Regions from separate parts of the Rhizobium sp. No.120 genome, predicted to be linked through region 1. Evidence: predicted binding sites of a transcription regulator. Region 1 holds the regulator's gene; each other region holds the start of a gene.

What was found. Region 1 encodes PhoB, which activates phosphate uptake and scavenging genes when phosphate is short. Its sites were predicted from a motif close to TGTCATNNANCTGTCAT; they were not measured.
Region 2: a site for PhoB is predicted at 912-928, ahead of ACYJRZ_RS23730 (DUF2278 family protein). Genes of this name have one in related genera too.
Region 3: a site for PhoB is predicted at 1,579-1,595, ahead of ACYJRZ_RS14330 (alkaline phosphatase). Genes of this name have one in related genera too.
Region 4: a site for PhoB is predicted at 1,782-1,798, ahead of ACYJRZ_RS10725 (esterase-like activity of phytase family protein). Genes of this name have one in related genera too.

The regions. Positions count from the first base shown of each region.
Region 1 is NZ_BAAJNQ010000002.1:408,928-412,199, reverse strand. Features, by position in the region: gene ACYJRZ_RS07740 (GcrA family cell cycle regulator) at 1-516, shown strand, start outside; gene phoB (phosphate regulon transcriptional regulator PhoB) at 707-1,390, opposite strand; gene phoU (phosphate signaling complex protein PhoU) at 1,422-2,135, opposite strand; gene pstB (phosphate ABC transporter ATP-binding protein PstB) at 2,187-3,002, opposite strand; gene pstA (phosphate ABC transporter permease PstA) at 3,018-3,272, opposite strand, start outside.
Region 2 is NZ_BAAJNQ010000010.1:81,696-84,967, reverse strand. Features, by position in the region: gene ACYJRZ_RS23735 (LacI family DNA-binding transcriptional regulator) at 1-710, opposite strand, end outside; gene ACYJRZ_RS23730 (DUF2278 family protein) at 1,038-1,712, shown strand; gene ACYJRZ_RS23725 (phospholipase D-like domain-containing protein) at 1,811-3,272, shown strand, end outside.
Region 3 is NZ_BAAJNQ010000004.1:76,230-79,501, forward strand. Features, by position in the region: gene ACYJRZ_RS14320 (SAM-dependent methyltransferase) at 3-716, opposite strand; gene ACYJRZ_RS14325 (Lrp/AsnC family transcriptional regulator) at 856-1,335, opposite strand; gene ACYJRZ_RS14330 (alkaline phosphatase) at 1,634-3,272, shown strand, end outside.
Region 4 is NZ_BAAJNQ010000003.1:41,920-45,191, reverse strand. Features, by position in the region: gene glmS (glutamine--fructose-6-phosphate transaminase (isomerizing)) at 1-856, shown strand, start outside; gene ACYJRZ_RS10730 (DUF502 domain-containing protein) at 1,033-1,731, shown strand; gene ACYJRZ_RS10725 (esterase-like activity of phytase family protein) at 1,969-3,272, shown strand, end outside.

The DNA of each region.
Region 1 (3,272 bases):
GACGAACGCGTCGAGAAGCTGAAAAAGCTATGGTCCGAAGGTTTGAGCGCCAGCCAGATCGCTGCGCAGCTCGGTGGCGTAAGCCGTAATGCCGTTATCGGCAAGGTACATCGCCTGAACCTCCCCGGCCGAGCGAAGGCGGGCGGCACCACAACTGTGGCGCGCACGCCAAAGCGCGGCGCAGCAGCACCCCGCACCGCAACCTACGGATCGCGCGTCGCTACCCGCACGGTGGTCGCCCGCCAGCAGGGCGCAACGATGCTGAAGGAAGAGATCGAGATCGATTCCGTCAATGAAATCCAGTATCGCCCGGCATCGAATGTCGTCGTTCCGATCTCCCGTCGCCTCGGCCTGACGGAACTGACGGAACGCACCTGCAAGTGGCCGGTCGGCGACCCGCTGAAGGACGACTTCCACTTCTGCGGCAACGACAGCCCGGATTCTTCGCCCTACTGCACCTATCATCAGCGCATGGCCTACCAGCCGGTGCATGAGCGCCGGCGCAACAACGGCTGAAAGTGGCAGCAAGACAAAGAAAAACGGGCCCCTCGAGGCCCGTTTTTCTGTTTCCGCCGCTCCTGCATAATTCCTTAAATCGGAATCGATTTAAGGGAAAATTTTGCAGCATTTTAAGATGTTACAGCGACCTTAACGCGTCTTGAAAGACGCGTGGCGCTGTAATGGTGATACCCGAGCGGCAACCCGCTCAAGCTTCCATGGAATAGCCCGCCCCGCGAACAGTGCGGATGACATCCTGCATGTTGGAGAAATTGAGCGCCTTGCGCAGGCGACCGACATGGACGTCGACAGTGCGTTCGTCGACATAGATATCATGACCCCAAACGCCGTCGAGCAGCTGCGAACGCGAGAAGACACGGCCCGGCGAGGACATCAGAAACTCCAGCAGGCGGAATTCCGTCGGCCCCAGGCGCACTTCGCGGCTCTTGCGGTGGACGCGATGGGTTTCGCGGTCTAACTCGATATCGCCGCAACGCAGCACCGTGGAGAGAACCTCCGGGCGGGCACGCCGCAGCATCGCCTTGACGCGAGCCATCAGCTCCGGCGTCGAGAACGGCTTGACGACGTAATCGTCCGCGCCGGTCGAAAGTCCGCGCACACGCTCGCTTTCCTCGCCGCGGGCCGTCAGCATGATGATCGGCAGGCGCTCCGTCTCCGGCCGCATGCGCAGCCGGCGGCAGAGCTCGATACCGGACACGCCAGGGAGCATCCAGTCGAGGATCAGGAGATCGGGGATGCGCTCCTGGAGACGCAGCTCGGCCTCATCGCCTCTGAGGATCGTGTCGACCTCGAAGCCTTCGGCCTCGAGATTGTAGCGCAGCAGAACGCTAAGCGCTTCCTCGTCTTCTACAACAGCAACTCTCGGAACCATGCGCCTATGGTCTCCTTTCTTCGCTTCCAGATTATTCCGTCACTGCGCCGACGGTATTGGCGGTATCGTCCTTCGGGCGCTCGCCTTCCGGCTGCGCGCCTGTCGCCATGTAATAGATCGTCTCGGCGATGTTGGTGGCATGATCGCCGATGCGCTCAATGTTCTTGGCACAGAAGAGAAGATGCGTGCAGGTGGTGATGTTGCGCGGATCTTCCATCATGTAGGTCAGCATCTCGCGGAAGAGCGAGGTGTACATGGCGTCGATCTCTTCGTCGCGCTCGCGGATCGACACGGCCTTGTCAGGCGAGCGGGTCGCGTAGACATCGAGAACTTCCTTGAGCTGGCTCAGCGCCAGTTCGGAGAGATGCTCGATGCCGCGGGCGAGACGGCGGGGAACACCAGTTCCCTGCACGGCGATGACGCGCTTTGCGGTGTTCTTTCCGAGATCGCCAACGCGCTCCAGATCGGAGGCGATGCGGATCGAGCCCATGATTTCGCGCAGGTCCGCTGCCATCGGCTGGCGGCGTGCAATGGTAACGATCGCCTTGTCGCCGACTTCACGCTCGGCATGGTCGAGAACGACATCGTCGGAGATGACCTTCTGCGCGAGAGCAGCATCGCTGTTGACGAGAGCGCGTACGCTGTCGCTAACCATCTGCTCGGCCAGGCCGCCCATTTCGGCAATGCGGCGGGTCAGGAACTTCAGGTCTTCGTCGTAGGCAGAGAGAATGTGAGTGGAGACCATTTTTCTATCCTCAAGGTGAACTATGTGAAAGGAGCCGCGCGCCTGCCATCATCAACCAAAACGGCCCATGATGTAATCCTGAGTGCGGAAATCGTCGGGATTGGTGAACATCTTATCGGTGTCGTTCTCCTCGACCAGGTGGCCGAGATGGAACATTGCGGTACGCTGCGAGACGCGTGCTGCCTGCTGCATGGAATGCGTCACGATGACGATGGTGAAATTCTCCCGCAGCTCGTGGATGAGATCCTCGACCTTCGCGGTCGCGATCGGATCGAGCGCCGAACACGGCTCGTCCATCAAGATGACCTCCGGGCTGACCGCGACGGCGCGCGCGATGCAAAGGCGCTGCTGCTGGCCGCCAGACAGGCTCGTGCCGGCATCGTGGAGCCGATCCTTCACCTCGCCCCATAGACCCGCCTTCTGAAGGCTGGTTTCGACGATATGCTCAAGATCGGCCTTGGAACGATGCAGGCCATGGATACGCGGACCGTAGGCGACGTTCTCAAAGATGGACTTCGGAAACGGATTGGGCTTCTGGAACACCATGCCGACGCGGGCGCGCAACTCAACCACATCGATGCTGTCGTCGTAGACATCCTGATCGTCGAGCGTGATCTTGCCGGTGACGCGGCAGGTCTCAATCGTATCGTTCATGCGGTTAAGGCAGCGCAGGAAGGTGGACTTGCCACAGCCGGAAGGGCCGATCAGAGCCGTGACCGTATTGGCGCGGATCTTCAGATTGACATCGAAAAGCGCTCGCTTGTCGCCGTAGAACACCGAAACGTCCTGGCCGATCATCTTGTAGGGGATCGTGATCATCTTCTTGGCCAAGGCTCTTTCGCTTGCGGCTTCCGTCATCATGTTCATTTCGTGCGCCCTCCCTTACCAGCGCCGCTCGAAGCGGCGGCGCAGCAAGATGGCGCCGATGTTCATCGCGACGAGGAAGAAGAGAAGGACGATGATGGCGCCGGACGTCCTTTCGACAAAGGCACGCTCGGCTTCGCTCGCCCACATGTAGATCTGCACCGGCAGCGCCGTCGAAGGATCGAGCGGCGATGTCGGGTAATTGGCGACGAAGGCGACCATGCCGATCAGAAGAAGCGGCGCGGTCTCGCCGAGCGCATGCGCAAGCCCGAG
Region 2 (3,272 bases), on a different contig from region 1:
GCCAGGAGATCGGCAAGGAGCTTGCGGTCGTGCTCGCCCCTCTCAAAGGAAATGACATCGCCGGCAATCAAGCCGGCACTGCCGGCAACCGCGTCCTGAAAAATCGACATCCGGTCGCGAAGCGCGCTGCGGCTGACGCGGTAGACGAAGGAAATGCGGCGGTGGCCGAGCTCTACAAGGTGATCGAACAGCAGTCCAATGCCAAGCCGATCATCGGTCAGAACCGCAGGAAGCGGGCCCGTCAACCCTGCACCAAGTGTCACATGGGCCTTACCCATGAGATCGAGATGATCGCAGAGCGCCTGCTGGCCCGGAAGGTCGCTCACCATAATGACGCCGTCAAAAAAATCCTGCTGAAACAGGCGCAACTGGCCAGCGATTTCGCCAGCCTCGCCCTTGGCCTGCGCGACCAGCAATTCCACGCCACGCCGTTGCGCCACGATTTGAAGGCGGCTTGTCAGATGCGGCTGATAATGGCCGGAGAGGCTATTGACGATCGCCCCGAACACACCGGTCTTATGTGTTCTAAGCGACGTTGCCAGACGGTTGACAACATAGCCGAGGTTGCTCGCCGCCGCCCTGACACGATCCTGCGTCTCCAGGCTGATGCGGCTGTCGGCCTGGCCATTCAGGACACGCGAAACCGTCGTAGCCGACACGCCAGCCAGCCGAGCGACGTCCAGAATCCCGATTCTTTTGGGTATTTTCATAGAGCCTGCCGAAATTTCCGCGCCGCGCCGCTCGGGCATCGAGAGGCCCCGGAACTCTTGCCTCACTTGCTTTCGGACGCAAGATCACAATCCAGTCCTGAGGAAAATTTTCATAGGCGGCTATGGACACATAACTCCTTAGCGATTTCGGAAAGTTGTAAAGCCCAAATCGCGCCGCGCCCGTCCTGCGTGTGCAAGGCAATTCATGAGATCGTCATGGCCATGACGCAAAGTGCAATAAAGCTACTTAGCTGGCAGCTCAAAGTCGCACTCGTTATTGGCGAATAAGCAGGCAAGCATTTTTCCAGCTCCACTAAGGGTCCTTTCATGACACGCGAACGTCGCAAACCCAAGAATACCAAGCGCACCTACGGAGTCCTGGTCGGAAAGGTCGCCGATGGCACGATAAAACCGTCTGGATCTTCGCCGCATTATGAGATCTGGGTCAAAGCAGGCGACGAGGATTTCCGGATCGCCGTCAATGTCCAATCCGTCGATGGCAGCGAGGTGATGGTTCATTACGATCCGGATTTCAAGGACAATAGCGGCCACGATATTGCCGGCCTTGCCCAAAGCCCAGCAGGCTTCAAGGCCCTGCAGACCGGACCGGAGGGCGAAGGTCTCGACTATATTCGCGACACGCTTTTCCCGATCGATGACATGACCGCGATTCCGGCAGAAGGCGCACAGTTATCGCTCGCCAACATGCTCGACGGACAGATCGAGCGCGCGAAAGCGGACGCGAGCGCTGTCATTATCGCCTTTGGAGAGTATTTTCAGGATCCGGGAAGCGACGAAACTTTTCATTTCAGTCCGGAACGGGGCGTGCACGATATCCACTTCATGCAAGGCAACTCCGGCAGTTTCTCCGACGACAATCGCGTCCATGGCGATGGCGGGCTGTTCATCCGTTTTATCGGCGGCGAGACCATAGCCTTATTCGTGCGCTTCAGCGTCCAGGCGCTAAAGACCGACGACCAGACAGGAGCGCCGCTTAGCTGACACGCTCGACCAAGGCTTAGCAGAGTCAGCGTATCGGCGCAAATCCGATACGCCGCCGCAATGAGAGGAACGGAAGCAATAATCCAGGGAGAGGGCAAATGAACATTAGTCTGATCGTGCATCCCGGTGTCGATAGTGCTCTTATCGCGTGGCGCAGCGATTTCATCGCCCAGTGCCGTGGCTTTGCTTTGCGGCGGAAGATCAAGCGGGCGGCCGGAAGCCCGCAAAGCCCGAATACGGTTTCCGATGTCGATGCCGAAGGTTTTCATGAGGAGATCGTCGCAAGCTGGGTCGGCTTCGCCGACGGACCGCCCGTGGAGGAAGGCACGCGCAAGCCGACGACGGAATGGCCGATCCAGAAATATCTCTGGTCCGATTTCGCCGTCAATCCGGGCGATATCGTCGCTTACCGGGTGTCCGCCATGGTCGGGACCGAGACGGCACTGCAGGAATCGGCCGATCATGTATCGGACTGGAGCGATGCCATGCAAATCGGAGCTGAAACCAGCGGCCATGTCAGCTGCTATTTCAACCGGGGCATCGTCGCCAGCCAATGGCTTGCCCGCCTATTGCCGGAAGAGGCACCTACCACCAAACTCAAGAAGGCAATTGCCAATCCGGAAGACCCGATCCGCCAATTCCTTGCGGGGCCGATTCGCGACAAGCTGGTATCGCTCTTCAAGGATGCTCGCTCGAATGGCGGACATATCTATGCCGCCCTGTTCGAGTTGGACGATCCTGAGCTCATTCCCCTGTTGCAGAGCTTCAAGAAACGCGCCCATATCGTGCTTGGCAATGGTAGCGTCAAGAAAAAGGGCGATGATGAAAACGAAGACGCCCGATCCGAGCTATCCTCCTGCGATGTCAGGGATCGCATGAGCGCGCCGCGGGCGCTGGCGCACAACAAATTCCTGGTCATATGCGACGCAGGCAAATCGCCACAGGCCGTTTGGACCGGCAGCACGAACTGGACGATGACCGGCCTTTGCACGCAGGCCAACAATGCGCTTCTGATCGACAACCCGGCCGTCGCGCAATTCTACCTTGATCAGTGGAAGACGCTTGCTGCCGACGGCAACGATTCTCCGCCCGCCCTCTATCAAAGCAATGCCGAGCCCAGAACAACGTCCAAGGCCAAGAATACGACGGTCTGGTTCACGCCCATGCACGAAGGGCTTGATCTCGAACAGGCCGGCGAGCTGATCCGCGGTGCGCAGCAAGGCATCCTGTTCGCCATGTTCAATCCGGGTCCTCGCGGTACGCTTCTCAACGACATCATCGAGCTTGCCTCTCCCTCGAGCCCTTCGTTCAAGCCCGATCTCTACATCCAGGGCGTAGTCAACCAGAACCCCGGCACGGCAAAAAACCCTGTCGTGCTATTCAACAGAGGTGAACGGATCGACGCCAATGCCGATGTCGTGCTGCCCGCCGCAATCCCCGGCCGTTTTTCCTATTGGCAGAAGGAAGTTCTGAAGCTGCCGACGGCCCACGCCATGGTCCATAGCAAGGTGGTTATCGTCGATCCATATGGTCCCAATCCCGTTGTGATGACGGGCTCCC
Region 3 (3,272 bases), on a different contig from region 1:
GTCTAATCCATGGCCCGACCGATATGGATGCCGTAAACGCTTGCCCGCTCCTGTGCGACGAAATCTGCCAGAGCGAGGGGGATTTCGACGAAGCTGCTGTGCCGCCCGAGTATGTGGAATCCTTTTGGAAGACAGGTCGCGATGCGGTCGATTATCTTTTCATAATCGACAACAAGCAGTTCCCGGCCGGCCACCAAGTGGAAAAGATCCGTATCGGCGATAACGTGTTCGTTTTCGCAAAACCAGTAGGAGGAGATCGTCAGGTCGGGAAGATAGCCGATCGGTGCCGGCAGGTTTCGTTGCTCGAACTGGAAACGTCCAGGGAGCCCGGCAGCCGATATCAGCTCCCTGGCGAGAGAAAGCTGATGTTCGGATATGTCCAGCCCGTGAAGCTGAAGCTCGGGATTGCCGGCGAGATAGGCAAAGGCAAGGCTGAAGGCGCCGGAGCCACAGCCGAGGTCGCATACCCTTTTATACTTGTGAACAGTTGTTCCAAGGCTGGTAAGCGCCTGCAGGCATTTCAGGGAGTTTCGCATCCCGAATGCGCGCATGAAGGCATCGGCGGCGCGACTATAGTCGAATATCTCGATCTGGCGCCTGCTTTCGACGGCGTTACGCAAGGCAATGGAATCGTTGCTGGGATGATAAAGATGATTACATCTGAGCAGGACTTCGGCAAATTCTTCGAAATGCCGCGTCTGTACGTCCGTCGTCATGCAAGCCGATCCTCGCCAGGGAGATTGTCTTGGTGTGATTGGAAAGGCTGCATGCGCCGAAAGCAAGCCCTCAAAACTTGCCCTTGACGCTCAATAGCCACAAGGCGCGCCGCGGCAATTGTCGAGAGCCGTTGCGATGTCAGCCGTGCGGCAAGGGAACCGGAAATCCCTCGAAGGTCTTGAGGGTATCGAGTACGATGGACGTTTTCACATGCTGGACAGATTCATGCGGCAGCAGCACGTCGTTGACGAAACGGGAGAGATCGGTGAGCCCGCGGGTGGCGACCTTCAGATGATAGTCCATTTCGCCCGTTAGCGCATAGGCTTCCAGCACCTCCGGCAGCCCGTTGATGAGTTGCGAAAACCGGCGGGCATTATCGCGATTATGAGTGGCGAGCGTCACCGAAATGACCACGAGCATGTCCAGCCCAAGCTTCTGCCGGTCGAGATTGGCCTGATAGCTGCGAATATAGCCTTCCGCCTCCAGCCGGGTGCGACGGCGCGAGCATTGAGAAGGGGAGAGCGCGATGCGTTCACCCAGCTCGTTGTTCGTCAACCTGCCGTCTTTCTGAAGCTCCTCCAGCAGACGCAGATCCAATCTATCGAGCTGTTCTTCCATTGCGCAAAATCCTTAAAACTCTCACGATACATGCGTAATATTTGCTTGTTCGATTAGGATGACAAGTTTCTACGCGCTACTATCTGCGAAGCTTGCATGGTGAAAGGTTGCGGATGACGATGAATTGACAGGAACGTTTGCATGCGAGTTTGGCTTTTTAGATACGGCACATACAATCTGCATTGCTTATCGGTTTCTGTTTTGGAATTAGCGGTTGAGAAAGTTGACCCTCTTTTACATGATTGTCATCTGGTTTTTATAAGTGGGGAGCGGGAAGCAACCAACGCAGGGGGTATAAATGCGTAAACTTCTTCTCGCCATGATGTCTGCGACCGTAATGTCCGGCGCAGCCCATGCAGCGACAGTCTATCCGTTGGACCGGGCAACGGTACTCGCCGGCTCTCCGTTCGATTTCAAGGTGGAATTCAGCAAGGTCGTCAAACCGGAAGATGTGAAGGTCACGGTCAACGGCGAAAGCTACGATGCCGTTTTCGGCAAGGCGGCCGATTTCGTCGCCGAGGAAAAAGGCGCTGAGGACAAGGTTCTCGGATCTGCCCTGATTCTGCGGGGCGTCAAGCTCGCAAAGCCCGGCCAGTACAAGGTTGAGGTTTCGGCCGGCGATGAGAAGAAGTCCGTCAACTGGGATGTCTATGGCACATCGGCCACGCCGAAAGCCAAGAATATCATCTTCCTGCTCGGCGATGGTCTCTCCGTTGCCCATCGTACCGGCGCCCGCCTCATGTCCAAGGGCATGACCGAAGGCAAGGCCAATGGCCGCCTCGCCATGGACGACATCCCGCCGGTCGCCTTCATCGGCACGTCGTCAACCTCGGCCATCGCCACCGACAGCGCCAACACCATGTCGGCCTACATGACCGGCCATAAGTCGGCGGTCAACGCCCTCGGCGTCTATGCCGACCGCACGCCAGCGAGCCTCGACGACCCGAAGGTCGAGACCATCGGCGAGGCCCTGCGCCGCACCGGTAAGAAATCGCTCGGCATCGTCACCACGGCCGAGGTCGAGGACGCGACGCCGGCAGCGCTCGTCTCCCACACCCGCAAGCGCGGCGACAAGGCCGATATCGTCGGCATGATGTACGACGTCAAGCCGGATGTCCTGCTCGGCGGCGGCTCGGCCTATTTCCTGGCGAAAAGCGTGCCCGGTTCCAAGCGCAAGGATGACAAGGACTATATCGCGCTCTTCAAGGATGCCGGCTATGCCGTTGCGACCGACAAGAACGAACTGGCGGCTGCCGCCGGCTCGAACCAGGACAAGCTGCTCGGCCTCTTCCACACTGGCAATCTCGACGTCACGCTCGACCGCGAATTCCTCAAGAAGGGCACTGTCGACAAGTTCCCGAACCAGCCTGGCCTCGTCGATATGACCAAGGTCGCGCTCGGCAAGCTTTCTAAGAACCCCGACGGCTTCTTCCTGATGGTCGAGGGTGCCTCCATCGACAAGATGAGCCATCCGCTCGATTGGGACCGTGCTCTGGTCGATACGATCGAGTTCGACAAGGCCGTTGCGGTTGCCCGGGAATTCCAGGCCAAGAATCCGGATACGCTTGTTGTCGTCACCGGCGACCATACCCATGGCGTCTCGATCATCGGCACTGTCGACGATAACAAGCCGGGCACGGAAATGCGCGAGAAGGTCGGCACCTATGCGGCGGCCGGCTTCCCGAACTATGAGGACAAGGATGGCGACGGCTATCCGGATCGCATCGACGTTTCGCGTCGCCTCTTCATGGCCGCCAATAACGGCCCTGACCATTACGAGACCTTCCGTCCGAAGCTCGATGGTCCTTTCGTTCCGGCTGTTCAAAACGAGAAGAAGGAATATGTCGCCAACGAAGCCTACAAGGACGTGCCCGGCGCCGTCTTCGTGCAGGGTAACCTTCCGAAGGACGAGGACAGCGGCGTTCACGCCGTCGACG
Region 4 (3,272 bases), on a different contig from region 1:
TGCTTCCGAATTCCGCTATCGCGAAATGCCTCTATCACCGTCGCAGGCGGCCTTGTTCATTTCGCAGTCCGGCGAGACTGCCGATACGCTCGCGTCGCTTCGCTATTGCCGGGACAACGGCCTCAAGATCGGCGCTGTCGTCAACGTGAAGGAATCGACCATCGCGCGCGAATCCGATGCGGTGTTTCCGATCATGGCCGGTCCGGAAATCGGTGTCGCCTCGACGAAGGCTTTCACCTGCCAGCTTGCCGTCCTTGCTTCGCTGGCGATCGGAGCCGGTGTCGCTCGCGGCATCATCAGTGCCGAAGACGAGAAGGAGCTGGTGCACCATCTCGTTGAGATGCCACGCATCATGGCTCAGGTGTTGAACATCATCCAGCCGCAGATGGAAAGCCTGTCACGCGAAATCTCGAAGTTCAAGGATGTGCTCTATCTTGGCCGCGGTACCAGCTTCCCGCTCGCCATGGAGGGCGCGCTGAAACTGAAGGAGATTTCCTACATCCATGCCGAAGGCTATGCCGCCGGCGAGCTCAAGCATGGTCCGATCGCGCTCATCGACGAGAACATGCCCGTCATTGTCATTGCCCCGCATGACCGTTTCTTCGACAAGACCGTTTCCAACATGCAGGAAGTCGCGGCACGCGGCGGGCGAATCATTTTCATAACGGATGCGAAGGGCGCTGCCGCATCGACATTGCCGACCATGGCGACCATTACTCTCCCGGTCGTCGACGAGATCATCGCACCGATCATCTTTTCGCTGCCCATTCAATTGCTTGCCTATCATACCGCAGTCTTTATGGGCACGGATGTCGATCAGCCGCGCAATCTCGCCAAATCGGTCACCGTGGAATAGGATTCCTTCTGTCGCACATTTACCGTCACGTCGTCGTGAGCCGACCGCTTACTCGGCTCGCAGACGTGTCTGACGGGTTGTATGCCGCGCCGATTTCTGGCACGATTCGTCCACGGAGATGGTGGGGAGGATTTGCCGGGGAGCGGTAGCGACGGGACGGAGTTTTCGAGCGGCGAATGACTGAAAAACTCATCAAAATGTCCGTGACGACGCGGATCAGAAACAATTTCCTGGCCGGCCTGATTCTCTGCGCCCCGATCGCCATTACGCTATGGCTGACTTGGTCAGTCGTCCATTGGGCCGACAGCTGGGTTCGCCCCTATATTCCTGCACGCTACGATCCCGAAAGCTATCTGAACTTCGCCGTACCCGGTACCGGCCTGGTCATCGCGATGATCTTCATCACGATCGTAGGCTTTCTGGCCAAGAACTTGATTGGTCAGAGCATCGTCCGCTTCGGCGAGTCGATCGTCAATCGAGTGCCGCTGGTACGGACCATCTATAAGAGCGTCAAGCAAATCTTCGAAACCGTGCTGAAGGAGCAGGGCACATCCTTCAAGAAGGTGGGGTTGATCGAGTATCCAAGCCCAGGCTTATGGTCCATGGTCTTCATATCGACCGATGCCAAAGGCGAGATCGCCTCGAAATTCAATGCGATGGGTCAGGACATGGTTGCGGTTTTTCTGCCGCCGACACCTGTACCTACCGCGGGTTTTCTAGTCTTCGTTCCTCGCGAAAAAATCACGTTGCTAGACATGAGCCCCGAGGACGGCGCCAAGCTTCTGATATCGGGCGGTCTCGTTGTGCCTGAATACAAGGAACTGGTCGCAGCCAAGAAACTGCAGCAGCCGGTTCCCATGAATTCTTTGAGCTAAATTGCTCATCTTCCAATTGTTGAATCAATAGCTTCGCGTTTCACGCGAATTGTCATGCCTCTATCATATTGACGCCTTAGATCGTCAGTCGGGGCAGACAATTGCATGTATCTCAGCATCGAATGTTCGGAGCACCGGCGCCGGGCTGCGGTTCTTAGCGCGGCCCGAAAACGGGCCGGAGATGAATGCCATTATCTCCACAAAGGTTTTCATCAGGAGGATAACATCTTGAAATATATGCGTTCGAAGAAATTCCTGCTCTTATCGGCTGCACTGGCCACATTCGTTTTCGCCGCGCCGGTCGCGGCACTCGCTGATACATCCGTCACCATTCAGGGTGTGACGCTCGTCAATAAGGGCCGCGTCGCTGTCGGCCGAATTCCTGCCAATCAGCGTGACAAGTTCGGCGAAACCTTTGGTTCAGGCTCGGGCATGTCGATCGACATCAAGAGTTGGACCCGCAACACCGACGGCACCTATAAGGGCTCGCTGTGGCTGCTGCCGGACCGGGGCTATAATGTCGCCGGCACCACCGATTATCGCGGGCGTCTCAACACCATCGATATCAAGCTGTCGCCGGTTGCTCCCGGTGCAACGCCGCCGGCCGGCCAGGAGCAGGCGGGCATTGAAGCCAAGCTGGCGGATACGCTGCTTTTGAAAGACAACAAGGGCAACGAAACCACCGGCCTCGACCCCGCTAACGGCGTCCGCCAGGCAGAAGGCGGCATGCCGCTTTTGCCGCAAGCGCCGAACGGCAAGATCTCGCTCGACAACGAAGCTATTGCCCGGCTGCCCGATGGTTCGATGTTCATCAGCGATGAATACGGTCCCTATATCTACCGCTTCTCGGCGGATGGGCGCATGATCTCGGCCACGGCGCCGCCGGCCGCGTTTCTGCCGATGCGCCACGGCGCCGTGAATTTTTCCTCGAACAACCCCGGTCCAGGCGAAGCCGCGCCCGATCCGAAGGATCCGACCAGCGGGCGCCAAAATAATCAGGGCTTCGAGGGGATGTCCCTGACCCCGGACGGCAAGTTCCTGATCGTCGTGCTTCAGTCCGCGACCCGCCAGGATGGCGGCGATTCCAGCTCGACGCGGCAGAACACCCGCGCGCTGGTTTACGATGCCACCGATCTCGACCATCTGAAACTGGTGCACGAATATGTCGTGCCTCTGCCGGTTTTCACCAATGACAAGGGCAAGACGGCCGTTGCCGCGCAAAGCGAAATCGTGGCGCTCTCACCGACAAGCTTCCTGATGCTGGCGCGCGACAGCAACAATGGTTATGGCCAGAAGGGCGACAAGTCGCTCTATCGCAGCATCGTTGCCGTCGATGTGTCCGCTGCCACCGATATTGCCGGCGGCAAGTTCGACAGCGACACGGCTGTCGCGCCAAAGGGCGTCCTTGATCCCTCCGTCAAGCCGGCTGTCCTCAGCCAGTTCATCGACATCAACGATAGCGCCGATCTTGCGCGCTTCGGTCTACATAATGGCGCGCCGAACGACCGCAACAACCTCTCCGAAAAGTGGGAGGCCATGTC